Regions from separate parts of the Sphingomonas phyllosphaerae 5.2 genome, predicted to be linked through region 3. Evidence: riboswitches for the same ligand, from Rfam matches in the RefSeq annotation. Region 3 holds a riboswitch; each other region holds the start of a gene.
What was found. A riboswitch is a leader RNA that binds a small molecule or an ion and turns the genes downstream of it on or off. The one in region 3 is predicted to bind cobalamin.

Region 1 (9,372 bases), 2.0 Mb from region 3:
TGATCGACGCGATCGTGCCCGAGCCGCTGGGCGGCGCGCACCGCGACCATGATGGCGCGATCCGCGCGCTGGGCGACTGCATCGAGCGGATGCTGCGCGACCTTGCACCGCTGACGCCCGACGCGTTGCGGCATGACCGCCGCACGAAGTTCCTGAAGATGGGTCGCGTCGCCTGACACAGAAAGGGCGGCGGAACCTGAGTTCCGCCGCCCTTTTCGGCATATGTGCGGCAACTCTTACGAGTTGCTTGCCATCTTGCTCGACACGTTGCCGAAGGTGTTGCTGAGCTGGGTGCCCAAGCCCTTCATCGCTGCGATCGCAGCAACGGCGATCAGCGCAGCGATCAGGCCGTACTCGATCGCGGTCGCACCCTTGCTGTTCTTCAGGAACGAACGAATCTTCTGCATGTCGATTCTCCAGTTAATACTTGAAATCTTCGGTACCCGCCGACGTCCTGTTCACAGGGCCATCGATGACTGTTCTAAGATCGCAGGGTTGATAAACATTTAAGCCAGTCACGGGATTTCGTCGTTCGATCAGCGAGTAGTGACCAGATAGCTGTTGATCCTGTCGAACGTCGTTGCGATCGTCGTGCCGACCTGGGTGAGACTGGCGGAAATGCCGAGTGCGATCACCGCCAGGATCAGACCATATTCGATCGCAGTCGCACCGCGCGTCTGCCGCAGCAGCGAGCGGATGATGCCGAGTGGCGAGCGTGCGATGGACAGGCGTGACATGGCTGGCAGGATAAAGCCTAACGGTTAAGGAAGGATCGACCCCGATGCTGGTAGTCGCCGCAGCGCTGATCGACGGACACGGCCGCTGCCTGATGCAGCAACGCCCGCACGGCAAGCGGCACGGCGGGCTGTGGGAGTTTCCCGGCGGCAAGGTCGAGCCGGGCGAACACCCGGCCGACGCGCTGGTGCGCGAACTGGCCGAGGAACTGGCGATCGAGGTGGCGGTCGCCGCGCTGGAGCCGGTGGGGTTCGCGACCGACATGCCGGTGACGATGCTGCTGTACCGCTGCACCGCGTGGCACGGTGCGCCGCTGGCACTTGCGGCGGAGGCGCTGCGCTGGGACGTGCCCGAAGCGCTCGCGGCGCTGCCGATGCCGCCGGTCGACGTACCGCTGCTCGCCGCGCTTGCCCGGTCGTTGCGGGGCGGCTAGGCGTAGGCCCGCGATCAGGCGAGGGAATCCGGTAGGCGACGATCCGGAGCTGCCCCCGCAACTGTGACCGGCGAGCCTCTCGCCCCCTTGCGTGCCACTGGATCCGCCGCGATCCGGGAAGGCCGGGCGGCAGGCGACGACCCGGGAGCCAGGAAACCTGCCCGGTCGCGGTTGTCCTTCGCGCGGACGGGGTGTGCCGGGCGATCGGGGAAATTTTCCCGCGCGACGACGGACGAGTCGGGTCGGCGTGGGAGTTTCGTGGTTGCGAAGGATCGGGATAGCGGCGCGTGGGGCGTTGATGGCGACGGCACCGTTGCTGCTGGGGGCGGCGACGCCTCGTTATCCGCGCATCGTGTCGATCAATCCGTGCCTCGACGCGATCCTGATGCAGGTAGCCGACGCCCGGCAGATCGCGGCGATCAGCATTTACTCGCAGGATCCGCGCGCGACCTCCATTCCACTGGCACAGGCGCGCCGCTTCGCAGCGACGTCTGGCACTGCCGAAGAGGTGGTGGCGCTCCGCCCCGATCTGGTCGTGGCGGGCGGGCATGTCGCGCCCGCGACGGTGGCGGCGCTCGCGCGGCTGCACGTCCATCTCGTGCAATATCCTGTCCCGGCGGACGTTGAGGAGAGCGCGGCGCAGGTTCGCGCGGTCGCGGCGGCGATCGGGCACCCGGATCGGGGCGTGGCCTTGTCGGCACTGATCCTGGCGTCGTCCCGACCGGTGTCGGGAAGGAACATCCCGGCGCTGATCTGGGGTGCGGGCGGGCTGGTGCCCGGCGCCGGCACCTTGCCTGACGACCTGCTGCGCCGTGCCGGGTTCTCCAACGCCAGCAGCGCCTACGGGCTGCAACGCTGGGACATCCTGCCGCTCGAATATCTCGTGGCACGGCCGCCGCGCGTGTTGCTGTCGGTCGCCGCGGCGGAGGGTGGCGGCGAGCGTGCCGAGCGGCACCCGGCGCTCGCACGATTGGGAAAGCGGATCGCGATCGCGCCGTTCGCGGCGCGGCTCATGAACTGCGGTGGACCGTCGATCATCGCGGCGATGGCGCGGCTGCGTACCGTCCGTGCGGAGCTGGTGCGATGACGCGGCTGTCGTGGTGGCTGCTGGCCGGCGTACTGCTCGCGGCGGCGCTGTCGCTGGCGGCCGGCAAGGTGTGGGTGCCGCTGGACGCGTGGACTGCCGCCGACCCGCGCTCGATCATCATCGTCGAGCTTCGCCTGCCGCGTACGATTCTGGCGCTGGCGGTCGGCGCCGGGCTGGGCGTGTCGGGCGCCGCGATGCAGGGTTATCTGCGCAACCCGCTCGCCGACCCCGGGCTGTTCGGCGTATCGTCGGGCGCGGCGTTCGGCGCGGTGTGCGCGCTCTATTTCGGCTATGCCGTGCAGGCATGGCTGCTGCCGGGCTTCGCGCTGGCGGGCGCGGCGGCTACGATGGCGGCATTGGCGTTGATCGCCGGGCGCTCGGGCAGCCTGATCCTGTTCACGCTTGCCGGGATGATCCTGACCAGCATCACCGGATCGCTGACCGCGCTGGCGATCAGCCTGGCGCCGACGCCGTTCGTCGCCTCCGAGATCGTGACGTGGCTGATGGGCGCGCTGACCGACCGCAGCTGGGACGACGTGCGGGTCGCCGTTCCGTTGATCGCGGCCGGCATTGCGCTACTTGCGCGGACCGGCCGGTCGCTCGACGCGCTGACGCTGGGCGAGCAGGCGGCACGATCGATGGGGGTCGATCCGCGACGGTTGCAATTGGCGGTGATCGCCGGGATCGCGCTGGCCGTCGGTGCATCGGTGGCGGCGGCGGGGATCATCGGCTTCGTCGGCCTGATCGTGCCGCATCTCGTGCGGCCGTTTGCGGGGCATCGGCCGTCGGCGACGTTGCTGCCGTCCGCGCTGGGCGGGGCGTTGCTGCTGACGGTTGCCGATTGCGTGGTGCGGCTGGCGCCGACGGTCAGCGAGCTGCGACTCGGCATCGCGATGTCGATGCTGGGCGGGCCGTTCTTCTTCTACCTGCTGGTGTCGATGCGGCGGCGGCTGGCATGACCGTCCTGGCGGCACAGCGACTGTCGTTGACGTTGGGCGGCAAGCCCGTCCTGCATGCGGTGGAGGCCGCGTTTGCCGCGGGTCGCGTCACCGCGCTGCTCGGCCCCAATGGTGCGGGCAAAAGCAGCCTGCTGGCGTGCCTGGCCGGATTGCAGCATCCCGTTGCGGGGCGCGCGATGCTCGGCGAGGGCGACGTGCGCGCGCTGCCGGCGCAGCAGCGGGCGCGGCGGATCGGCTTCCTGCCGCAAGCGGCCGACGTGCACTGGAATATCGATGTGGCGACGCTGGTCGGGCTGGGTCGGCTGCCGTGGCGCGGGCGGTGGGGCGAGACCGACGAGGATCGTGCTGCGGTGACACAGGCGTTGGCGGCGACCGGCATGGCCGGATTCGCGCGGCGTGGGGTCGAGCATCTGTCTGGCGGCGAGCGCGCGCGGGCGCTGCTGGCGCGCGTGTTGGCGGGTCGACCGGAGTGGTTGCTGGCGGACGAACCGCTCGCCAGCCTGGACCCCGCACACCAGCTGGAGGTGGGCGCGCAACTGCGCGCGGTGGCGGCGGCGGGCAGCGGCGTGGTGCTGGTCGTCCACGATCTGAACCTGGCGGCCCGGCTTGCCGACGACGTGGTGCTGCTGCGTGACGGCGGCGTGATCGCGGCTGGCCCGGCGGAGACGACGCTGACGGCGACGCTGGTCGGGGAGACCTACGGCCTGACGGTGGAGACGGGGATCACCGCAAGCGGGCAGCGCTACATCGTGCCGGTCGCGACGATGTCATAGCGGCAGCCGACCGGCCAGCCCGACAGCACGGCCCGACAGCACGGCCCGACAGCACGGCATTGTCATCGCGTGGGCGGGGTGGGATAGCGCGCCTTGTCCCGCGCGTCGGCCGGACAGGGAAGGAAGTGCCTGATGGCCGCGTCGGTCGCCTATCTCATCAACCAATATCCCAAGGTCAGCCACAGCTTCATCCGGACCGAGATCCGCGCGCTGGAGGAGCAGGGGGTGACGGTCGAGCGGTTCGCGGTGCGCGGCTGGGACGCGGAGATCGTCGATCCACTGGACCGCGAGGAGCGCGAGCGGACGCGCTACCTGCTGCGTGACGGCGCGATGCCGCTGGCGGGTGCCACGCTGGGGGCGCTGCTGCGGCGGCCGGGACGCTTCCTGTCGACATTGGCCGCGGCGTGGCGATTGTCGCGCGGGGCCGAGCGCGGATTTCTCTACCACCTGATCTATCTGGCGGAGGCGTGCCTGATGCTGCGGTGGCTGACGCGCAGCGGTGCGGCGACGCACGTCCACGCGCATTTCGGCAGCAATGCCGTACTGGTCGCGCTGTTCGTGCGGATGCTCGGCGGCCCACCGTACAGCTTCACCGTTCATGGACCGGAGGAATTCGACAAGCCGTTGCAATGGAAGCTGACGGAGAAGATCGCGCGCGCGGCGTTCGTGGTCGCGATCACCAGCTTCTGCCGCAGCCAGCTGTTTCGCTGGGCAGATGCCGGCGATTGGGGGAAGATCGCGATCGTCCATTGCGCGATCGACCCGCGCTTCGTGGCGGCGCGCACCACGCCCGCACCCGCGAACGACACGCTGGTCTGCGTCGGGCGGCTGTGCGAGCAGAAGGGGCAGTTGCTGCTGGTCGAGGCGGTGGCGGCGCTGCACGCACGCGGTGTGCGCGTGCGGCTGGTGCTGGCGGGCGACGGCGAGATGCGACCGGCGGTCGAACGAGCGATCGCCGCCGCCGGGATCGGCGCGCAGGTGACCATCGCGGGTTGGGTGAACGCGGACCAGATCACCGAAATGCTTCAGGACGCGCGCGCGCTGGTCCTGCCGAGCTTCGCGGAGGGCCTGCCGGTCGCGATCATGGAAGCGATGGCGCGCGAGCGGCCGGTGCTCTCGACCTATATCGCGGGCATCCCCGAATTGGTGCGTGACGGCGTGGACGGCGTCCTGATCCCGGCGGGCGACGTGCAGGCATTGAGCGGGGCGATCGCACGATTGCTGGCGGCGACGCCGGGCGAGATCGCGGCGATCGGCGCGTCGGCACGCGCGCGCGTGCTGGAGCGGCACGACAGCCACACCGAGGCGGCGAAGCTGGCCGCGCTGTTCGCGGGTGTCGCAAGGGAACCGGGAGTCCCGTCGGGGCTCGGCGGATGATGCACGTCGCGCTTTTACGCCGGCGGGCGCAGTGATTCCGCTCCGTCGGGCCTAGCGCGTGCTGCTGCGCTTTCGGTCGACGACTTCCTCGAAGAAGCTGCGGTAGCGCGCCGCGACGTTCGACCATGCGAAGCCTGCGGCATGGGTGCGGCGAGCGTCGACGCCGGCGCCGCTTTCCGCAGCGCGCAAGGCCGTGCCGATCGCGGCGGTGAGGGCGCCGCGATCCTCGGTGTCGCACAGGAACTGCTCGGTTCCGACCACCCAGCGGGTGCGCGCGCTATCCTGCGCCACCACCGGGAGGCCACACGCCATCGCTTCGATGAAGACGTTGCCGAACGGCTCGTCAAGCGAGAGGTGCATGAAGACGTCGCAGGAGCGGTAGAGCAGCGGCATGTCGGTCGCCGCCGCCGTCAGGCGCGTGTAGCGGCCCGGCAGCACGGCCGCGGCGAGCGCGTCGATCGCGGCGCGCTCCGGCCCGTCGCCGGCGCAGACGAGGTGCGCGTCCGGAATGCCGGCGACCGCGCGTACGCCGTCCGCCACGCGCTTGCTGCCGATCAATGCGCTGACCATCAGGACCAGCGGCTTGTCCTCCGGCAGCCCGAAGCGCGCGCGGTCACCGGGGCCCGGAGTGAAGCGGTCGATCGCGACGCCGTTGGGGATCAGCGCGGCGGGCCAGTGCGCGCGCCCCGCTTCGTAATAATCGGGGTTGATGCAGACGAGTCCGTCGCAGCCGAAGAAACGATACTCGCTGTTCTGCGCACGCACCGGCCAGTCGCCGTTCTGCGTGATGAAGACGTGCGCCGGCTTCGGACCGATCAACGGGCGACTGCGCAGCGCCCAATGGACGAACGGGAACGAGCAGGCGACGGTAACGTCGTAATCGCCGGGTCGATAGCGGCGCAGCATCCCGGGAACGAAGCTCGCTTCCTCATAGGACGTATCGTCGCGCAATGCCGGGAGGTGCGGCATCTTCTCGAACCGCTTGCGCGTGATCGCGCCGGCGTGGAGGAAGCGATACGGCGTCCCGGCGCGCGGCGCGCCCGACCCGATCAGGGTCACCGCGTCGCCACCGCGCGCGAGTTCGCTGGCGATCGAGGTGACGGCGACTTCCGCCCCGCGCTCGATCCGGTGCAATCCGGGCAGCGCGAACAGGATCCGCAGCGTCATGCGCGTGCACGCCCGGTGCAGGAAGGCGTGGCCGCGGTGTCGCAACGCGGGACGAGAGGCTTGCGAAGGGGCATCGGGAATACCTGGGACGCCGGCCGTGCCGTTCGGCGGGTCCGGTAGACGGGATGGAGCCCTTGGCTTATGCGTAAAGCCATGACTGAATCAAGTGTCGGCGTCGTCGTGATCGGGCGGAACGAGGGCGAGCGGCTACGTGCCTGCCTGGCATCGCTCAGCGGGGCGCAGGCGCGCGTCTATGTCGATTCCGGATCCACCGACGGCAGCGTCGCGCTGGCCCGATCGCTCGATTTCGACGTGGTCGAACTGGACATGGACCAGCCGTTCACCGCGGCGCGCGCGCGCAACACCGGTATCGCCCGGCTGCTGCGTGATCACCCGACGCTGGAGGCGGTGCAGACCGTCGACGGGGATTGCGAGGTCCGTCCCGACTGGATGGCCGTGGCGCAGGCCGACATGGCGGTCGATCCGCGCCGCGCGGTGGTCTTCGGACGCCGACGCGAGCGACGGCCGGACGCGAACGCCTATCACGCCGCGTGCGACGACGAATGGAACGTGCCAATCGGCGAGGTCAATTCGTGCGGCGGCGACGCGCTGCTGCGGGTCGTCGCCCTGCGCGAGGTCGGCGGCTACAACGACCTGCTAATCGCGGGCGAGGAGCCGGAGATGTGCGTGCGGCTGCGCGCGCGCGGCTGGCGGATCTGGTCGAACGGACAGGAGATGACGCTGCACGACGTCGCCATCACGCGGCTGACGCAATGGTGGCATCGGTCGCGCCGCACCGGCTACGCCTTTGCGGAACTGGCCGCGCTGCATGGTGACGGCGGCGATCCGGGCTGGCGACGGTTACTGCGCAGCGCGCTCGGCTGGACTGCGATCAACATCGCCGCGATCGTAGGAGTGATACTCTTCGCGCTGCTCGACGACCCGTTGCTGCGCGTGGTCGTGCTGGCCCCGGCGGCACTGGCGGGCGTGCAGTTGCTGCGGATGGCGCGCAGCAAGCGCGCGCGCATCGGCGGCAGGCATGCGCTGCAATGGAGCGGGCTGATGATGGTCGCGAAGGCGGCGCAGACGCTGGGGTGGCTGCGCTTCAAGCTGCAACGCATCACCCGTGCGCGCGCCACGCTGATCGAATATAAGGCTTAGATAGCGTCAGTCGAGGCAGCTGTCCGCCCGGCTAATGACTGACCGGGGACCGGTCCGGCACAAGGCCGCTCGACCGGTGGAGGCGCGACCGGGAATCGAACCCGGGTGCAAGGATTTGCAGTCCTCTGCGTCACCACTCCGCCATCGCGCCTCGAGGCCGGTGAGGGCGCGCAGATGCGGGCAGGCCGCCGCCATGTCAAGCCACCGATTGCAAAGTGCGGCGCGCGCGCGATACAAGCCCGCAGCGCAACGTGTGTTGCATCGATATAACAGCTATGCCACAGGACTGCCGATGACCCTCTCCGCCCCCGCTCTCCGCAACGACGATTCCACCGCGATGCGCCAGGCGATGGTCGCCAGCCAGCTGCGCACCTCGGCGGTCAGCGACCCGCGGGTCGTGGCCGCCATGGCCGAGGTGCCGCGCGAGGCGTTCGTCCCCGCCGGGGTCGCGGCGCTGGCGTACCGCGACACGGCGATCGACCTGGGCGAGGGCCGCTCGCTCAACACGCCGCTCGCGACCGCGCGGCTGCTGGTGCAGGCGCGGCTGCTGCCGAGCGACCGGGTGCTGCTGATCGGCGCGGCGGGTGGATATTGCGCGGCCGTGCTGGCGTCGCTGGTCGCCGAGATCGTCGCGGTCGAATCGAGCCCCGCGCTCGCTGCGCACGCACGTACGGCACTGGCGGCGACACCGAACGTGACGGTGGTGGAGGGGCCGCTGGAAAACGGCCATCCCGAGGGCGCGCCCTATGACGTGTTGGTCGTGGATGGCGCGATCGAGGAGTTGCCCGCTACGCTTGCATCGCAGGTGGTCGACGGCGGTCGGATCGTCAGCGGACTGATCGAGCGCGGCGTGTTCCGCCTCGCTGCGGGCGCGCATCGCGGCGCGGCCACTGCGCTCGCGCCGTTCGCCGATATCGACTCGGTCCGGCTCCCCGGCTTCGCGCGCCCGCACAGCTTCACCTTCTAAGGATCACCGACTTGCGCCTCCGCCCGCTCCTGCCTTTGTCATCGGTTGCCGTCATGCTGGTGCTGGCCGGGGCGAGCCCGGCGGTGGCGGATACGTTGCGGGACGCGCTGGTGCGCGCCTATCGCGACAATCCGACGCTGGCAGCGCAGCGCGCCGCGCAGCGCGCCAACGACGAGAACGTGCCGATCGCGCGCTCGCAGGGGCGGCCCAACGTGGCCGCACAGGGCGGGATCACCGACAATTTCCTGCGTGGAGGCAACAGCTTCACCACCCCGGAGAAGCGCCTGGATGGCCAGATCGGCGTGACCGTACCGCTCTATCAGGGCGGGCGCGTGCGCAACGGCGTGCTGGCGGCTGAAACGCGCGTCGAGGCGGGGCAAGCCAATCTGCGCGGAACCGAGGCGACGACCTTCACGGACGTGGTCAGCGTCTACAACAACGTGATCCGCGACGAGGCGATCGTCGGGTTGAACACGCAGAACGTGCGCGTGCTGGAGACGAACCTGCGTGCCAGCCGCGACCGCTTCGAGGTCGGCGACCTGACGCGTACCGACGTCGCGCAATCCGAGGCGCGGCTGAGCCTGGCGCGCGCGCAACTGCAATCGGCGCAGGCGACGTTGATCTCCAGTCGTGAAAATTACGTGCGGCTGGTCGGCATCGCGCCGGGCGTGCTGGAAGCGCCGCCGGTCTTGCCGAAATTCCCGGCCTCGCCC
Region 2 (9,372 bases), 1.4 Mb from region 3:
AACGCAAAGGCGGCGGGGCAGGTGACCCCGCTTGCCTGCTGCCAACCGCCGACCGGCGCGATGGCTGGCGCGCTCGGCGCCGGCCTGACGTAACAGCCCGCGGCGAGGGCGAATTGCGCCAGCGCTTCCTGCGCCGCCGCAGCGCCGCCAATGTCGCATAACTGCGTCAAGCGTCGCAGCGTCGAGACCGGGACGGTGGAGATCGTATCGAGCCGGTCGTCGACACGCCCGTCGGCAGGGATGACTGCCAACGCAATCCCGCGCTGCCGTGCCAGCGTTTCCACCTGCCGAAGCCCGTACGACCAATAGGCCGCGCCGCCGATCAGCCGGATCAGGATGCCCCTGGCCCCATCGAGCGTGCGCTCGACATAGGTGTCGACCGACAGCGGGTGCGTCAGTTCGGCGAGGCTGGCGAGCCGCAGGCGGGGCAGCGCGGCGTCGCCGGCGGCGGCCGCGGCGGCCACGGCGGCGTGCCACCCGGCCGCGAACGCGCCGAGATCGCTGTCCGAGAAGGACAAGACCACGAGATCGGCGGCGTCCTGCCCCAGATCGCGCGGCGACGCGCTCTCCTCCAGGCCGTGCGCTTCGCGGAAGACGACGTGCATGGCGGGTCAGCCGTGCAGCGCAGCCCGGATGAGGGCGGGATCGAGCCGGTCCCGCTCGGCGATGACCACGAGGCGGGTATCGCGTGGCTCGTCGCCCCGCCACGGCTGGTCGTAATGGGTGCGGACCCGGGCACCCACTGCCTGTACCAGCAGCCGCATCGGCTTGCCCGCGACCGCCGCATAGCCCTTCACGCGCAGCACGTCGCCACCGTGGCCGAGCGCCTCTACCCGCGCGGCGAGATCGTCCGCAGTCGCGATTTCTCCAAGTTCGACGACGATGCTGTCGAAATCGTCGTGCTCGTGATCGTCCTCGCCATCATGATGCGAGGGGCGGGCGGCGAGATCGTCTTCGGCGGCGGCACCGATGCCCAGCACGATCCTCGGATCGACCACGCCGTCGGTCAGTTCGAGGATGGGCAGCGATCGCGGCGTCTCCGCGGCGATGACGGCGCGGGCGGCGGCGATACCGCCCGCACCGGCGAGGTCGCACTTGCTCAGCAACACCATGTCGGCGCACGCAAGCTGGTCCTCGAACACCTCCGACAGCGGCGTTTCATGATCGATGCTGGGATCGGCGGCGCGTTGCGCATCCAGCGCGGCGACATCCGGTGCGAAGCGCCCGCTCGCCACCGCCTCCGCATCCGCCACCGCGACGACGCCGTCGACGGTGATCCGCGACCGGATGGCAGGCCAGTCGAACGCCTTCAGCAGCGGCTTGGGCAGCGCGAGCCCGGAGGTTTCGATGAGGATGTGGTCGGGGCGCGGATCGAGCGCGAGCAGCGTCTCGACGGTGGGGATGAAATCGTCGGCTACGGTGCAGCAGATGCAGCCGTTCGAAAGCTCGACGATGTTCTCGGCGGGGCAATCGGGGATCGCACACCCCTTCAGAATGTCACCGTCGACGCCGAGGGTGCCGAACTCGTTGACGACGACCGCCAGCCGGCGGCCACCCGCGTTGCGGATCAGGTGGCTGATAAGCGTCGTCTTCCCCGCGCCCAGAAAACCGGTGACGATGGTGACGGGGACTTTCGACAGGTTCGCGACAGGTGAGAATGCTGACATGGTGTTTTCCGCGGCACTGGCAACGACCGGCGGGGGCCGACACGTCGGCCGGCGCACGACCACGGCGGGGCGCCGAATGCCCTCCGCAACGCACACCGATGCAGCCCCAGCCACACAGGTTCGTCGCTCAGACGGAGAACCGTGCCGCGACCATCCCCTGGATCGAAGCAAGAGCGACCATATCGCCGGCAGGTCTCCTGGCTTGCGGGTCAAAGCTCGGGCATCGCCTTCCCAGGTGTGCATCCGTGGATGCCGCATCCCAGTGGCCGCTCCGGTCAGGGAGCATGACGCCTTCGCTCACCGCTCACAGTTGCAGGGACAGCCGCGGATTTGGGGGGAGGCCCCCCGCACCGCATTCCCATTCAAGCCCCTTTCGGGGCACCGGCGCGATCATCGAGCGCCGAAAAGGCCCTCGCCGTGGTCTTAGCTTCGTGGCGGCGCGTTGCCAATTCCTCAAATGCGCTGCCGCCCGGTCGGCCCGGCATCCGCGAGGACGGCGCGGGTTTTCATCGAGGCGCGAGCGACATGCGGGCAGGCGGAATGCCAGGCCAGGCGCCGGTTCGCGCGACAGAATAAGCGCCGGGCTGATTCAGGAGAGCTTGCCTGATCGAGCGCGCACGCTCGACGACCTGGAGGAGTTCGGGCCGATCGATCGTCGCTCCCATGACGTGCATCGGCTCGGCCGGCCGACCCGCGTCTCTCTCCCTCCGACTCGTGGACCCATGTCGTCCCGGCGCTTGCATCCGGGCCTCAGAACGGCAGGATGACATCGAGCAACTGCTGTCCGAGGCGCGGCTGTTGCATGTCGGTCAATTGGCCGCGTCCACCGTAGCCGATGCGGGCCTCGGCGATCTGGTTGCTGCGGATGCTGTTGTCGCGCGCGATATCCTGCGGGCGGACGATGCCCTGGACCACGACTTCGCGCAGTTCGAAGTTGACGCGGACTTCCTGATGCCCCGCGATCGAGAGGTTGCCGTTCGGCAGCACGTCGACCACCACCGCGGCGATCGCGGTGTTGATCTGTTCGCTGCGCGAGGTGTTGCCGGCGCCGCCCGATGCGGAATTGCTGTCGGTGGCGATAAGGCTGGATGGATTGGGGTTGCCGGGCAGCACCTTGCCGATCTTCGATTCAAGTCCGAGCAGGCCGGGCAACCCGAGGTTCTCCTTGCCGCGCCGCGAGCGGGTAGAGCTGTTATCCAGCGCCGCATTGTCAGCGATGTTGATCCGGACGGTCAGGATGTCACCGACGCTGGAGGCGCGCTGATCGTGGAAGAAGGCACCCGCGCCGGTGCGGAACAGCGATGCGCCGCCACCCGCCTGTTGTGTCGTCACGCCGCCGGTATAGCGACCGGCGATCGCCTGACCGCCCAGCGAAGGTTGAACATCGGGTGCCGGGCGCGAAATGGCGGGCCCCATCCGCGGCGCTTTGCCGATCGCGGAGAGACGGTCGACCGTGCCGCAGCCGGACAACGCGAAGGCCGACATCGCGAGCGCGACGGGGGCGTAGGGTAGCTTCGGCGACATGCGGCTATTCCTGTTCGTTGACGATGCGGACGCGGCGGGGGCCGTCGACGATGGCGTCGAGGCTCCGGCGGGTCGCAAGCGCGAGCACACGGATCGGCTGGCCGTTTGCGGCTCCCGACAGCGCCTGTCCCGGCGTGGTGATCGAGAGACCGCCGGCACGATAGAAGATGGCGACGGCGTCGCCGCGGCTGATCTGCTGCGGCGCGCGCATGTCGCTGCGCCGCACCACGCGCCCGGCCGCCAGGTTATGCGTCGCCTGGAACCCGGCGGCATCGGCGGGCCGCACGGACCCGGTCATCGAGGGGGGATCGCCGGCCTAGCGAAGGCGGAAGTCGGCGATCGTCAGCGTCGTACCGGCCGTTACCGGATGGGAAAGGACGAAGACCTCCGGCGTCGCAGCGGCGGGGCGGGCGCTGCCGACGGGGATGATCCCCGCCAGCAGCGCCGCGACGGCGGCGTTGGCCAGCAACATCGCGCTCAACGCAACTGCGAGGTGGTGGCGAGCATCTCGTCGGCGGTCTTCACCGTCCGGCTGTTCATCTCATAGGCGCGCTGCGCGCTGATCAGCGCGGTGATCTCCTGCACCGGGTTGACGTTCGATGCCTCCAGCGAGCGTTGCTCAAGCATGCCGTAGCCGGGCTGGCCGGGGTTCGCGACGTTGGGCTGGCCCGATGCGTCGGTCTCCAGGAACAGGTTCGAGCCGACCGCCTCAAGCCCCGCCTCGTTGACGAACAGCGCGAGATCGAGCTGGCCGACATCCTGCATTTCGGTCTGGCCGGCCAGCTTCACCTGGACCATGCCCGTCTTCGATACCTGCACCGCGATCACGTCACGCGGGATCGTGATCTCGGGCTGGACCGGGTACCCGTCCGTGGTCACCAGCATGCCTTCGGGCGACAGCCGGAACGAGCCGGCGCGGGTATAGGCGAGATCGCCACCCGGCATCGTGACGCGGAAGAACCCCTTGCCGTCGATCGCCATATCGTAATCGTTGCCGGTCCTGGTGATCGGGCCCTGCTCTCCGATGCGAGCGATGTCGGCGGTCCGCACGCCGGAGCCGATCTGGATGCCGGAGGGCACGCGTGTGTTGTCGGCGCTGGTGGTGGCGCCCGGCCGCGAATCCTTCTGGTACAGCAGGTCCTGGAACTCGGCACGCTGCCGCTTGAAGGCGGTGGTGTTCATGTTGGCGATGTTGTTCGCGATCACGTCGACGTTGGTTTGCTGCGCCAACATGCCGGGCAAGCAGATGGCGATCGACGCCGATCTGTCCGCCGGGCTCCTCACCGAACAGGAGGCGCGCGACCGACGCGCCGAACTGGAGGCCGAAAGCGGCTTCTACGGTGCGATGGACGGTGCGTCCAAGTTCGTTAAGGGCGACGCGATCGCCGCTCTGGTCATCACCGGGATCAACATCGTCGTCGGGCTGACCATCGGTGTGTTGATCCACGGCGTACCGTTCGGTGACGCCTTCCGCACCTACACGATACTGACCGCGGGCGAGGGGCTGGTCAGCCAGATCCCCGCGCTGATCGTCTCGATCGCTGCCGGCCTGCTCGTTTCCAAGGGTGGCGTGACGGGAAAAACGGGCGCTGCGCTGGGCGAGCAGCTCGGCCGCTATCCGAAGGCGTTCGGCATGGTCGCGGCGCTGCTGACCGCGCTCGCCTTCATCCCCGGCCTGCCGTTCGTCCCGTTTGCCTTGCTGGCGACGTGTTGCGGTGTGGCGGCGTGGCAGATGTCGCAGCGCGCCTGGCGCGACAAGGCGGCCGAAACGGCGCGCGCCGCACTGGCGGAACAGGCCGAGGCGGATGTCGACGAGCCCATCAGCCGGACGATCGCGATCGACGCGATCCGGGTCGAACTTGGCTATGCGCTGCTGCCGCTGATCAACGATGCCGTCGCAGAGCCGCGGCTGGACGATCAGGTTCGCGCGTTACGGCGCCAATTGGCGGGGGACTATGGCTTCGTCCTGCCCGCGGTCCGCATTCTCGACAGCATGAGCCTTCAAGCGAACGAATATGTCGTTCACGTCAAAGACACCGAGGTCGCCCGCGGCGAGCTGCGGATCGACAAGTTGATGGTCATCGCGCCTGGCGGGGGCGACATCGGCATGAGCGGGGAAGCGACGCTGGAGCCCGTGTTCAAGTTGCCCGCATTGTGGATTGACCGCAGCCTACGCGAGGAGGCCGGATTACGTGGGCTTACGGTCGTCACCTGCGGCACGGTCGTCACCACTCATCTGACGGAGGTGGTCAAGGCGAACCTGCCGGATCTCCTGTCCTATACCGAAACGCAGAAGCTGCTGACCGATGTGCACAAGGAAGACGCCAAACTGGTCGCGGAGATCATCCCGGCAAAGCTTTCGATGTCGGGATTGCAGCGGCTGCTACAGATGCTGCTGGCCGAAGAAGTGTCGATCCGCGACATGACGACGATCCTCGAAGGCGTAGCAGAGGCGACCGGCTTTACGCAGAACATCCGGACGATGGTCGAGCATGTGCGCTCACGCCTGTCGCGGCAGATCTCCGCGCAGCATACTCGCGACGGCACGATCCCGATCGTCACACTTGGTCCCAGCTGGGATGCGTGCTTCGAGGAGAGCATAGTCGGACAGGGTGACGATCGACAGCTGGCGATGTCCCCGACGCAGATGCATCGCTTCGCCAGCGACGTGCGCGACGCTTTTGAACGGTTCGCACAGGCGGGCGAAGTGCCGTGCCTGTTGGTAAGCCCGAGCGTGCGGGCGTTCGTCAGGTCGGTGGTCGAACGGATCCGCCCTGCCACCGTGGTGCTGTCGCAGAGCGAAATCCATGTCCGTGCGCGCATTCGCACGATCGGTTCGCTCGAAGCGGCAGCGCCCGCTGTGACGAAAGCGCTGCGGAACGCCGCATGACGCGGCTGTCCTCCTATAATTACCGTGTAGTATTTGGGGGGCTTCGATGATGGCGGATACGATCACCTCGTTCGCGACTGCGATAACGTCGGCGGGTAACGCGGGCGGGATCGGCCCAGCGGGGACAACGGCAACCGTGGGCTTCGCTGCGTTGATCGATGCGGGCACGGTCCTCGCGGCAGCAGCGCCATCGCCGGCATGCGCGGACATTCAGCTGTCCGCTATATCTTCGCAGCCGATCGCCGCGTTCGAGGATGCCGCGACCACCGGGGTGGCGACGGGATCGCCCACTGAGCAGCATCCGTCCGTCATAACGGCCGCAGCCGGCGCAGGACCGATGATCAAGCCAGCGACAAGCGCTGTGCCAGTGGGCGGGTCGGTCGCGGTCATCTCGGCACCAACGCCGATGGCGGCAGATCCGGCGGTAGGGGCGGAGCTTGTTCCGGCGGAAGCCAGTTCGCAGGCCGCGGTTGCGGCCAGTTCCGACAAGCCTGGTACGGACGTCGACGACGAAGAGCCGCGATCGCCGCTTGGCGACGCTGTCCCGTCCGCCGTCCCGACACCTGCACCTGCACCTGCACCTGCACCTGCACCGGTGATGCCAACAACGACGTCGCAGGCGGTGGTGCCGCAGAACATGACCGTGCGAGGGTCTCCATCTACGAAGGCGGCCGCCGCATCGGACGGAGCGGAACCCATCGAGGCGGGCGCCGGAGTGATCGCGACGTCGGTGCTCGAGCAGGCGCCGGATGTGCTGGCCACGCGCGCTTTCAATACGGGCGCGCTCGACAAGTCATCCGCCAGGAAAGCGCTCGAAGTCATGCCTGACACCAGCGCCGGGATCCGACATGTCGGCGTGGATCTGCCGGCAACGCCGCCACCCGGCGTTTCGGCAGCGACACCGTTGCCGGCATCGATCACCGACGCGACGCTGCGTCTTGCGTATCCCGCGTTGCCTGCCACGCCGGCGGCGACCGGCACATTGCCACAGGCGAATGCATTGAGCGGGCACTTTGGGTCAGAAATCGGCGCGATCGTGCGTCGCCAGATCGCCGCGGGACGCGAGGAAGTGACGGTTCGGCTCGACCCGGCCGAGATGGGGCGGGTCCACATCCGCTTCTCGTTCGATCAAGGCGGCGAGCTGCGCGCCGTCGTTGCGACGGAATCACCGGCCGCGCGGGAATTGCTCCGCCGCGATGTCGGGCAACTCGACCGTGCGCTCGCGCAAGCCGGTGTTCGGACCGACGCCGGGTCGTTCCGTTTCGACGAGGGGCAGAGCGGCGGTGGCTTCGCGCAACCGCATCCCGGTCGCGCCGATCGTCGCTTCGCCATGACCGGGGACGGGGACCCTCCGGTCTCGCTGCACGAACCAATCATTCACCGCGCCGCCCTGCCGGGCCGCGTCGACATGCTTGCCTGAGGAGCACCCGATGACTGCCATATCGTCCAGCACCACTGCCGTCGCCGCGCCAGCGACCGGTGCCGCCAAGACCATCGGCGCCGACTTCAACATGTTCCTCAAGATGTTGACGACGCAGATGAAGAATCAAGATCCGCTCGATCCGATGGACACCGCCCAATTCACCCAGCAGCTGGCGCAATTTTCACAGGTCGAGCAGACGATGCAGCAGAGCGGCACGTTGCGCGACGTGCTCGCCAAGCTGAACTCCCAGGACTTGATGATGGGGGCCGGGTTCATCGGGCGTGACGTCGCGATCGCCAGCCCGGTGGCGGGACTGATCGGGCAAACGCCCGCGCATTGGTCCTACGCGGTCAAAGGCGAGGCGACCTCGGTGACGGCGACGATCTTCGACGCCGCAAAGCAGCCGGTTCGGACGATCGCGCTGTCGCGGGACCATGCCGGAGATATCCGCTGGGATGGCGTCCGTTCCGATGGTCAGCGCGCCCCGGACGGAAGCTACACCCTGACGCTTACCGCTCAGGACGCGAAGGGACTGCCGCTCGATGCGACGATCCTGTCGCGCGGGAAGGTCTCGGGCATCGTCTCGGGCGGCGAGGGCACGATGGTCGCCGTCAACGGTGCGGAGTTCAAGATGTCGCTGGTGAAGAACGTGCTGGGTGCTGCCGCTGAGTGAGACTTGCGATCAACGCACAGCGACGTGCAAAGGTCGTTTTGCCCCAATCCATCGACGAACGAAATCCGTTGATGAATACATCATGAAATTGACCGCGATGTCGCACTATTGAGGGTCCCGTGAGGTTGTATGCTTAAGTTGATCGAGTCGTGCAATGTCGAGATGGGGATGTACGTCCACGACATAAAAGCAACGTGGATCGCGCATCCATTCTGGCGATCACGCTTCGTCGTGGATGATGTCAATGTGCTGGAAAAAGTTCGGAGTTCGGACCTGATGGTCATGATCGACACGAATCGCGGGTGCGATGTGTCGGTGAGGAAGCGGCGGATCCGTGCAGGCGAGGGCGATACGGATCGTCGCGGCGCGCAAGTAGTGCCGCGACAGATGGCTCACCGCATACACTTCAAGCGGCATTGGCCGTCGTTATGCCACGGTCCGGTCGGCACGCGCGTCATTGCGCCGACCGCGTTCGGCCGCGCGGATCGCGAACGCGCCCTCGGTGTGGCCCAACGTTCGACCAGTGCGGTCAAGGCATTGTTCGAAGGTTGCCTGCAGGGTCGCGCCATCTCCACCCCTGTCGTGCTGACGGTGGTCGACGACATCGCCGAGGCATTGCGCCAAAACATCCACGCGTTCATCAGCGTCATCCGGCTGCGGGCGAAAGACGACGAGACCTACGTCCACTCGGTCGCGGTATGTGCCTTGATGATTTGCCTGGCGCAAGAGGCCGGGCTGTCCGACGATGCGGCGCGGTCGATGGGCACCGCCGGCCTGCTCCACGATATCGGAAAGATGTCGATCGACAGCGCGATCCTGAGAAAGGAAGGCGCGCTGACCGACGCCGAAGTCAAGGAGATCCGTCGCCATCCCGAACTCGGACACGCGCTGCTGCAGCAGGTGATTGGCCTGCCGGCGGTCGCCTGGGAAGTATGCCTTCACCATCACGAACGGCTGGATGGGTCAGGCTACCCGTTCGGCCTCGCTGGCGACGACGTAAGCCATGCTGCGCGCCTCGCAGCAGTTTGCGACGTCTACGATGCAATGACGTCCGACAGGCCGTATCGCAGAGGCATCGCGCCAGCGATGGCTCTCGGAAAGATGGAACAAGCGCACGGCGAGTTCGACAGGGATCTCGTCTTCTGCCTGATGCGCAAGATCGGCGTGTTTCCGCCGGGCAAACTGGTGCGGTTGC
Region 3 (9,372 bases):
CTCGCGGCGATCGACCGCTCGTCGCCTACGGCTGTTCGCGGCCCACGGGGCGACGAAGCTGCCACCTTCGCTCCGTGGCTGGACGCGCGACTCGAAGCGGGTAACGGTCGCGACCTTCAGGCGCAGCGCATCATCGAGCTGATCGACGCCAGCCCACGTTCCACGGTGGCGGAGATCGCGGCGTCGCTGCGCCTCACGCCGCAGCGGATGTCCGCCACCTGCCTGGAGAACTTCGGCCTGCCGCCCAAGCGTCTGCTGATGCTGCGGCGCTTCGTGCGCGTGCTTCGACGTTTGCTGGCGGATCCGACCGCCACCGGGCGCGCCTTGTGGGAGGCGGGTTATGTCGACCACTCGCACTTCGCGCGGGATTGTCGCCAGTTTCTGGGATCCAGCCTCCAGGCGTTCCGCGAGCTGATCGAGCACCGCGACGATCCGGCGTGATCGCGCACGCCGCCGATCATCCCTCGGCGGCGATCTCCTTCAGCGGCCGCGACGCATCCTCCAGCGCCGCGACGGACAGCCGCGCGCCGCCCGCCACCAATGCACGGCCCTGCACATAGTCCTTCGTCGCGTTGACCGCGTCGATCGCCACCACCCGGCCGCCCCTGAGATAGACGACCGAGAAGCGACGCTCGGCGGGTATGCCGCGCACTACTGCGTGCTCGAACCCGGCCGACAGCCCGACGGTCTGCAACTTCAGGTCGTACTGGTTGGACCAGAACCACGGCACCGCGTCGTAATCCGCGCCGCGTCCGACGATGTCGCGCGCGGCGGTCGTCGCCTGGTCGTTGGCGTTCTGCACCGATTCCAGCCGGATCGTGGCGCCATCGGCGTAGCGGTTGGCATGCGCGGCACAGTCGCCGATCGCATGGACGTGCGGCAGGCTGGTGCGACAGCGCGCGTCGACGCGGACGCCGTTCCCGACTGCCGCCCCCGCCGCCTCCAGCGGCGCCACCGCCGGCACGATCCCGATCCCGACGATCACGACGTCGGCAGGCAACAACGTCCCGTTCGCCAACCGCACCCCGCCGACGCGCTCGTCGCCCTCGATGCAGGCGACCGTCGCACCCAGCATGATCCGTACGCCGCGCGCGCGATGCTCCGCCTCGTAGAAGCGCGACAGCGGTTCGCCCGCCACGCGCGCCAGCACGCGGTCGAGCGCCTCGACCAGCGTCACCGCCTTGCCGAACTTGGTCAGCGCCGCCGCTGCCTCCAGCCCGATATAGCCACCGCCGACCACCACGACGCGCTGCGCCTGCGCCAGTTCGTCGAGCAGCCGGTCGACGTCGGCGCGCGTCCGCACCGCATGTACGCCGTGCAGGTGGTGGCCGTCGCAGGTCAGCCGCCGCGGCGCACCGCCGGTCGCCCAGATCAGCTCGCCATAGCCGACCGTGCGGCCCGCATCGGTGCGCACCGCTTGCGCCGCTGCGTCCACTGCCACCACGCCCTCGCCCAGGTGCAGGTCGATGCCGCGCTCGGCCCAGAACGACGCCGGCCGGATCAGGAGGCGCTCGAACGACTTTTCACCGGCCAGATATTCCTTCGACAACGGCGGGCGCTCGTACGGCAGCTCCGGCTCGGCCGAGACGATCGCGATCGTTCCCGCGAACTTCTCCTGCCGCAGCGCGATCGCCGCCGCCGCGCCGGCATGCCCTCCTCCGACGATGAGGACGTCATAGCGTTCTGCCGTCACGGGTTACGCACCACCTTCATTCTATCGTCTGGTCGATGCCGGCGGATGCGAATGTCGCGGCCGGCCGGGCGACGCTACCGCCGCGCCGGCGCGCGATCAATTCGCGAATGGCGTGCGTGCGCCACGGTGGTCCAGCACCAGCGCCCTTGCGCGGCGAGGGGGGCCGTCACCAGATATTCCGATATTTCCGCGCCGAAGCGAAGGACCACGACCATGACCGACTATCGCAAGACCGACGATGCGCTCGCCAGGCTGACGCCGGAGCAATTCTACGTGACGCAGCAGAGCGGCACCGAGCGTCCCGGCACCGGTGCATATCTCGATAACAAGCGCGCCGGCATCTATGTCGACATCGTTTCGGGCGAGCCGCTGTTCGCCTCCGCCGACAAGTTCGAATCGCATTGCGGCTGGCCCAGCTTCACCAAGCCGATCGACGCCGCCCGGGTCGAGGAACTCCACGACGACACCCACGGCATGGTCCGCACCGAAGTGCGCTCGGCCGGTGCCGACAGCCATCTCGGCCATGTGTTCAACGACGGCCCGCGTGATCGCGGCGGGCTGCGCTATTGCATCAACTCCGCCGCGCTGCGCTTCGTGCCCCGCGAGGAGATGGAGGCGCAGGGATACGGCGCCTATCTCGACCAGGTCGAGGACGTCGCCTGACTGCACGGACCGAGGCCGATCGGACGCGTCGTAGAAGCGCCGAGGTGCAGGCAGATCACCAGCATGCCGGATCAGCGCGCCGCCCGCGACCGAGCATAGCATCGCCTCGCGCGCCCCGACGCCGCATCGCTCCGCGGTACGCGAAAGTGGGTCGCCGCCGTAGATTGCGTCCGGGAGAAGCCGGCGACGCAATGGCACCTCGTCCGACACTCCGTGGATTGCGTCGAACTGAACCCGGATGCCTGACCGATCATCGTCGATCAGGCACCCGGGCACCACCGCCGAAACGCTGGTCCGGTGGCTAGAGAGCGGGGGTGAACGCCGGATCAGCGCTTGCCGGAACCGTATCCGGTCAGGTGCGCGTTGCCGTCGTCGATCGCGAACACGAATCCGTATTCGGTGCCACCCGGACCGAAGAACCCGCCGGTCAGCTTGCCCGTCGCGCCATTGCCGGTCGTGGCCGTGCCTTGGAAGCGCGTCGTGCCGGGCGTCAGCGTGGCGGTGAAACTGATGGCATAGTTCTTGCCGGCAAAGCTGCTCGTGGTGACATTCATTTTACCGGCGAGAACGCCAGCAGCGGCGTCGAACGTGCCAGTCGAACCAGTTTCGAGCGTCGTCAGAAACTGATCACTGGTCTTGTTGATGTACAGCATCCTGACGGTCGCCCACGACTTGTAATCTCCCGACGAAAGCTCGGCAGACGAACCCGTGGGCGCACCACCGATCGCGATCAATTGCGAGGTCTCCGCTACTCCCGGCTTCTGATTGAAGTCGTACCGGGTCAGGAACGTGTACTGAGCATCCAGACGCGACGGAATGCAACCGAAGGTCAATTCCTTCGCGCCAGAGGTATACGAGATACCATCCTTGAACACGCTCGGCTCCTCACGTTCCGTTCCAGTGAACGATGCGAGCGTTGCACCGGCGCGGAGGAGGGTCACATTGCCCGACACCGCATCAAGCCGGAACGCGGAATTTGCCCCGAGATCGACGAGCGCAGTCGATGCCGACGAATGTTGATACGCACCTGTCGAATCGGCTGTTCCCTTCGCCAGCACTTCCGCCCCGAACAGGAGATTGATCGCCTGATCGCGCTTCATGTCGCAGGGTGAAACATACGACGTCGGGATCGGCGCCGGCGCCGGCGCAGGTGTCGGAGTTGGAGTTGGAGTGGGCGTAGGGGCGGGCGTCGGACTTGGCGCAGGAGCAGGCGGAGGCGTCGTCACCACCGAAACCGGCTTGCGGCCTTTCCCGCCGTCGTCGCCGCCGCAGGCCGTCGTGAGTGTGGCCAGACCGCACAAGGCGACACCCGATAACAACTTTTTCATCCTGAATTCCCCTGTTCGCAAACCGGCGCAAGCCGCCGACCTCACATCCGGATCAACCGACGATCCGCCATCCCGCAGACTTTATAGATAACAACCGCGCGTTAACCGCCCTATGCGCCGCCATATCTGACAACATCTTGCGTTCCGGCGCTTTTCCAAGCAGAGTTCCGCGACACTACACGCACTCGTTTACGCGCTATTCGGAGCCGCTGCTTTTAGAATGACCCGACGCGACATGCGAAGGCCGAGACAAAGAACACGCAGCCATACTGACTTAAAACCCTTCGCATCTTCGAGATTACTGGATCTTCCCTTCGAAGACTTGGAGTTGCTGCAAATGGCTGCCACATGCTGCGGTGGCAGCGAAATATTGCCCACCACCCGACCCGCGGAAGGACGGGTGCGAACGCGCCTTCCCGCCGCGCTTGCGCCTGCGTTGGTCCCGAGCTTGTCGAACGGCGTGTCGCCGGCCAGAAGCCGCCGACCGACATACCCCTCGAAGGATTCGACGTGACCGACCAGGACGACCGCGCCGCACGGCGTGCAGAGGATCGCGAGCGGCGCGCGCAGGAACGCGTCGCTGCCGCCGTCGCCCGCACCGAACATCGCGCCGTCGAACGGGACGCCGCCGGCCGCCGCCGCGAGGAAGCGCGCGAGGCGCGCCGGCACGAGGAGGAGCAGCGTCGCACCGCGCTTGCCACCGAACGCGACGCGCGCCCGCGCCGCCGCGCCAGCACCGGCGCGCTCTCCCGCACCGGCGAGAAACCTGTCGAGCGCGACACCCGCAACTATGCGACCGACAAGGATCCCGCGCGCATCCGCACGCTGGCGGCCCGTGGCGCGAAACCGGCGGCGCTGGCGGCGGTGTTCGGGATCAGCGTCGCCGAAGTCGAGGCGGTGCTGGCCGCGGACTGAACGCGCCGCTATCGCCGCGCGCATGACCGACGATATCGACAGCCGCCACAACGAGAAGATGCGCCGCGTACAGGCCGCGCGCCGCACGATGATGGAGAGCAAGACCGTCGAGAAGGGCTTGCTGATCGTCCACACCGGCGCGGGCAAGGGCAAGTCGACCGCCGCGTTCGGCATGGCGGTCCGCGCGATGGGGCACGGCATGAAGGTGGGCATCGTGCAATTCGTGAAGGGCGCGATGACGACCGGCGAGAAGGCGATCTTCGACGCGTTCCCGGATCTGGTCGAATTCCGCGCCATGGGGGAGGGCTTCACCTGGGACACGCAGGACCGCGCCCGCGACATCGCCGCCGCCCGCACGGCGTGGGAGGAGGTCCAGCGGATGCTCGCCGATCCCGGCATCGCGATGGTGATCGCCGACGAGCTCAACATCGTCCTGCGCTACGATTACCTGCCCACCGACGAAGTGGTCGCCGCCGCCACCGCGCGCGCGCCGATGAAGCATTTCGTCGTCACCGGCCGCAACGCCCCCGACGCGCTGATCGCCGCTGCCGACCTCGTGACCGAGATGACGCAGGTGAAGCATCCGTTTCGCAGCGGCGTGAAGGCGCAGGCCGGCGTGGAGTTCTGAGCGACCCGATCCCGGGGGTTGATCCCTTGCCGTCGCCCCACGGCTTGATCCGGGGTCCCGCTCCATCGGCGTCGGTACATCGCGGAACTCCGACCACCCGGCACCCGACACCAGGCACCAGGCACCAGGCACCAGGCACCCGGCGGAAGCGCCAACGAACGGTAGCGCCCCTCGTCATTGCGAGCGCCGCGAAGCAATCCAGAGCCGGGCCAGGACGCACTGGATCGCTTCGCCGCGCCCGCAATGACGGCCTCGGCCACCCGCCGAACCTTACCCGCGATTGACCGCCACGCCACGCGCCGCTACGGCGCGCGCCGCGACAGGTTCCCCTTCACCGGGGATCAAAAGGGAACGGGTGAACCCCGGCTGCCCCTGCAACTGTAAGCGGCGAGCCAGCGTGCCCGATGCCATTGGTCCTCCCGGGGGCTGAGAAGGCGGCACGACCCGGCGATGACCCGTGAGCCAGGAGACCTGCCTGTCGCAGTCGTCCTTCGTTCGGCCAGGGTGCGCCGATCGGACGGGAAGACCGCACGGGGCAAACCCGGCGGGCGGACCAGCGTGACGATGCCTGCCGCCGCGCGCGGTCGACGACGCGGAAGCACGCCTTTCCGCGCCGGCGATCGGCGACGGCTTCGTTGTCGTCACAAGGGTTTTCGCCATGTCGTTCCGCCTCGCCATCCTCCCGTTCCTGCTGTCGTCCACCGCTGCGCTCGCGCAGGAGGCGCCGCGCCCCGATGTCACCGCCCCCGCCCCCACCGACGACATCGTCGTCTCCGCCAACCGCGCGCCCGTCGCCGCCGATCGCGTGATCGCGTCGGTCGCCGTGCTCGACAAGGCCGATATCGATCGTACGCAGGATCTTTCGGTCGCCGACCTGCTGCTGCGCACGCCCGGCGTCTCGCTGTCGCGCAACGGCGGCTACGGCACCAGCACCTCGCTGCGCATCCGCGGCGCCGAAGCCGACCAGACCGTCGTCGTCATCGACGGGGTGAAGATCAACGATCCGTCCTCGCCCGGCGGCGGCTACAATTTCGCCAACCTGCTGATCGGCGACGCCGCGCGGATCGAGGTGCTGCGCGGGCCGCAGTCGATCCTGTGGGGCAGCCAGGCGATCGGCGGTGTGGTCAACATCGTCACCCCGCTTCCCGCCACCGCCCTCGAAGGCAGCCTCGACCTCGAAGGCGGTTCGCGTGAGACGGTCAGCGCGCGTGCCGCACTGGGCGGCAACACCGGCCCGCTCGCATGGCGGATCGGGGCGCAGACCTTCGCCACCGACGGTATCTCGGCGCTGGCGGCGGGCACCGAGCGTGACGGCTATACCAACCAGAACGTACAGGGCCGTGCGGTCCTGACGCTCGCGCCGGGTATCAGCGCCGATGTCCGCGGCTCCTATGCCGATGGCCGCAACGATTTCGACGGGTTCGGCGGCGACACCCCCGAATACGGCCTGACGCGCGAGTTCGTCGGCTATGCCGGCCTCAACATCGACCTGTTCGACGCGCGGCTGCGCAACCGCATCGGCTATGGCTATACCGACACCGACCGCGACAATTACGACCCCTCGCGCCCGTCGCAGCCGCAGACCTTCGCCGCGATCGGCCGCAACCACCGCCTCGAATATCAGGGCGCGCTCGCGATCGTGAAGGGCGTCGACGCGGTGTTCGGCGTCGAGAACGAGGTCAGCCGCTTCACCACCGCCTCGTCGGACTTCTCGCCGCCCTACACGCTCGCCGATCCCGGCACCGGCCGCGCCGAGCTGACCAGCGTCTATGGCCAGCTCAACCTGTCGCCGGTCGACGGGCTGACGCTCAACGGCGGGGTGCGGCACGACGACCACAGCCGCTTCGGTCGTCAGACGCTGTTCGCAGGCGGCGCAAGCTGGACGCTGCCGACCGGCACCGTGCTGCGCGCCAGCTATAGCGAGGGCTTCAAGGCGCCGACGCTTTACCAGCTCTTCTCCGAATACGGGAACCAGGCGCTCGCCCCCGAACAGGCGAAGGGTTGGGAGGCCGGCGCCGAGCAACGCTTCATGGACGGCCGCTTCGCGATCGGCGGTACTTATTTCGAGCGGCGGACCCGCGACCAGATCATCTTCAGCAGCTGCGATGTCGGCGCCACCGACCCGCTCTGCTTCGTCCCCGGCTCCACCACCGCGCAGCGCTTCGGCTATTACCAGAACGTCGCTCGCGCCTTCGCGCGCGGGGTCGAAGCGGTCGGCCGTGCACAGCTCGGGCGTCACCTCGGCATCGACGGCAATTACAGCTGGACGCTGTCGGAGGACCGCTCGCCGGGCAGCACGCTCGGCAACTGGCTGCCACGCCGCCCACGCGATACCGCCAACCTGTCGGCGACCTACACGTTCGCCGAGGCCGGCTCGCTCGGCGTCGCGGCGCGCTGGGCCGGCTCGTCGTTCGACGATGCCGCCAACCGCACACGCCTCGACGGCTATACGCTGGTCGATCTGCGCGGCGAATTGCCGCTGTCGGCCACTGTCCGGCTGTTCGCGCGCGTCGAGAACCTGTTCGACGAACGCTACGAGACGATCGCGCGCTACGGCACGCTCGGCCGCAGCGTATACGCCGGCCTGCGCGGACGCTTCTGAGGTGGCGCTGGTTCCCGTCGCCGATGGCCCCGCAGTGGTCGCCTGCAGCAGCTGCCGCCTCTCCGCCGCCGCGCGCGAGGGCGCGGACGGGCGACGCGGCGGCGCGCTGCTCGCCGAGGCACTGCGCAATGTGCAGGCCAACGATCCGGCGTTCGCGGGCATTTCGGTCCAGGAAATGCCGTGCCTGTTCGCGTGCGACCGCCATTGCACGGTCCACCTGCGCGCACCCGGCAAGATCGGCTATGTGCTGGGCGACTTCACCCCCGACCAGGACGCCGCGACCGGGATCATGACCTTCATGCGCCATTATGCCGCCAGCGAGACCGGGCAGGTCGCCTACTCCCTGTGGCCTGCCGCGGTGAAGGGCCATTTCATCGTCCGCGTGCCGCCGCCCGGGCAGGTCGTCGGGTGACGCGCTTCACCACCGTCGCCGATTTCGACGCCGCGCTCGCCGACCTGCCTGCCGCCGACGCCGAAGCGCGCGCGGCGGCGGCGGCCCGCCAGGCGCGCCTCACCAAGCCGGCGGGTTCGCTCGGCCGACTCGAGGAGATCGCGTTGTTCATGGCCGAATGGCAGCGGAGCGATCGTCCGCGTATCGAGGACGGTCGCGTGCTGATCTTCGCGGGCAACCACGGCGTCGCGGCGCGCGGCACCAGTGCGTTTCCGCCGTCCGTCACCGCGCAGATGGTCGCCAACTTCCGCGCCGGCGGCGCAGCGATCAACGCGCTCGCCGCCGTCGCCGGCCTGTCGCTGACCGTCGTTCCGCTCGCGCTCGACCTCCCCACTGCCGACATCACGCACGCGCCGGCGATGACGCAGGCCGAATGCCTCGATGCGCTCGACGCCGGTGCGGCCGCGGTCACCGCCGGGCTCGACCTGCTCGTCCCCGGCGACATGGGGATCGGCAACACCACCCCCGCCGCGGCGCTGTGCGCGGCCAGCTTCGGCGGCACCGCGCGCGACTGGGTCGGCCCCGGCACCGGCGTCACGGGCGCCGCGCTCGCCGCCAAGGTCGCTGCGGTCGATGCCGCGCTGGCGCATCACGCCGCGGCGACCACGCCGTTCGAGCGTCTGCGCCGGCTCGGCGGTCGTGAGATCGCCGCCATCGCCGGCGCGATCCTCGCCGCCCGTCACGCGCGCGTGCCCGTGCTGCTCGACGGCTTCATCGTCGGCGCCGCGCTCGCCCCGCTCGCCGTCGCGCAGCCCGCGATCGTTGCGCATTGCCTCGCCGGCCACGTCTCCGCCGAGCCGGGCCATGCGCGCCTGCTCGCCCGGCTCGGCCTCGCCCCACTGCTCGCGCTCGACATGCGGCTTGGCGAAGCAAGCGGCGCTGCCGTGGCCGCGACCGTGGTCCGCGCCGCGCTCGCCGCGCACGACGGGATGGCGACCTTCGACCAGGCCGGGGTCTCGGAGGCGTGATCACCTCGCGTATCGTCCACCTGCTGCGGCATGGCACGACGGTACGCCCCGGCCGCTGGCTCGGCCACGCCGACATAGCCGTGAGCCCGCACGGCATCGAAGAGTGCGTGCGCGCCACCGCCAC

Region 1: linked by a shared signal. The riboswitch ahead of SPHPHY_RS0106625 (ABC transporter substrate-binding protein) and the one ahead of SPHPHY_RS0116095 (TonB-dependent receptor plug domain-containing protein) in region 3 are both predicted to bind cobalamin.
Region 2: linked by a shared signal. The riboswitch ahead of cobW (cobalamin biosynthesis protein CobW) and the one ahead of SPHPHY_RS0116095 (TonB-dependent receptor plug domain-containing protein) in region 3 are both predicted to bind cobalamin.

What each region holds. Positions count from the first base shown of each region.
Region 1 is NZ_ATTI01000001.1:1,411,888-1,421,259, forward strand. It holds gene SPHPHY_RS0106605 (acetyl-CoA carboxylase carboxyltransferase subunit alpha) at 1-176, shown strand, start outside; gene SPHPHY_RS0106610 (Flp family type IVb pilin) at 237-407, opposite strand; gene SPHPHY_RS0106615 (Flp family type IVb pilin) at 537-737, opposite strand; gene SPHPHY_RS0106620 ((deoxy)nucleoside triphosphate pyrophosphohydrolase) at 782-1,168, shown strand; cobalamin riboswitch at 1,190-1,327, shown strand; gene SPHPHY_RS0106625 (ABC transporter substrate-binding protein) at 1,467-2,255, shown strand; gene SPHPHY_RS0106630 (FecCD family ABC transporter permease) at 2,252-3,214, shown strand; gene SPHPHY_RS0106635 (ABC transporter ATP-binding protein) at 3,211-3,987, shown strand; gene SPHPHY_RS0106640 (glycosyltransferase) at 4,120-5,364, shown strand; gene SPHPHY_RS0106645 (glycosyltransferase family 4 protein) at 5,416-6,531, opposite strand; gene SPHPHY_RS0106650 (glycosyltransferase family 2 protein) at 6,685-7,692, shown strand; tRNA gene SPHPHY_RS0106655 (tRNA-Cys) at 7,770-7,843, opposite strand; gene SPHPHY_RS0106660 (protein-L-isoaspartate O-methyltransferase family protein) at 7,985-8,659, shown strand; gene SPHPHY_RS0106665 (TolC family outer membrane protein) at 8,713-9,372, shown strand, end outside.
Region 2 is NZ_ATTI01000001.1:1,918,339-1,927,710, forward strand. It holds gene cobN (cobaltochelatase subunit CobN) at 1-605, opposite strand, end outside; gene cobW (cobalamin biosynthesis protein CobW) at 612-1,667, opposite strand; cobalamin riboswitch at 1,837-2,068, opposite strand; gene flgH (flagellar basal body L-ring protein FlgH) at 2,418-3,191, opposite strand; gene flgA (flagellar basal body P-ring formation chaperone FlgA) at 3,196-3,489, opposite strand; gene SPHPHY_RS21960 (hypothetical protein) at 3,508-3,672, opposite strand; gene flgG (flagellar basal-body rod protein FlgG) at 3,669-4,424, opposite strand; gene SPHPHY_RS19790 (flagellar biosynthesis protein FlhA) at 4,372-6,081, shown strand; gene SPHPHY_RS0109005 (flagellar hook-length control protein FliK) at 6,218-7,501, shown strand; gene SPHPHY_RS0109010 (flagellar hook assembly protein FlgD) at 7,512-8,177, shown strand; gene SPHPHY_RS19795 (HD-GYP domain-containing protein) at 8,307-9,372, shown strand, end outside.
Region 3 is NZ_ATTI01000001.1:3,367,868-3,377,239, forward strand. It holds gene SPHPHY_RS0116055 (helix-turn-helix domain-containing protein) at 1-441, shown strand, start outside; gene SPHPHY_RS0116060 (NAD(P)/FAD-dependent oxidoreductase) at 458-1,693, opposite strand; gene msrB (peptide-methionine (R)-S-oxide reductase MsrB) at 1,907-2,356, shown strand; gene SPHPHY_RS0116075 (hypothetical protein) at 2,683-3,684, opposite strand; gene SPHPHY_RS0116080 (hypothetical protein) at 4,195-4,599, shown strand; gene cobO (cob(I)yrinic acid a,c-diamide adenosyltransferase) at 4,622-5,227, shown strand; cobalamin riboswitch at 5,532-5,721, shown strand; gene SPHPHY_RS0116095 (TonB-dependent receptor plug domain-containing protein) at 5,886-7,829, shown strand; gene SPHPHY_RS0116100 (DUF1636 domain-containing protein) at 7,831-8,241, shown strand; gene cobT (nicotinate-nucleotide--dimethylbenzimidazole phosphoribosyltransferase) at 8,238-9,248, shown strand; gene SPHPHY_RS0116110 (histidine phosphatase family protein) at 9,245-9,372, shown strand, end outside.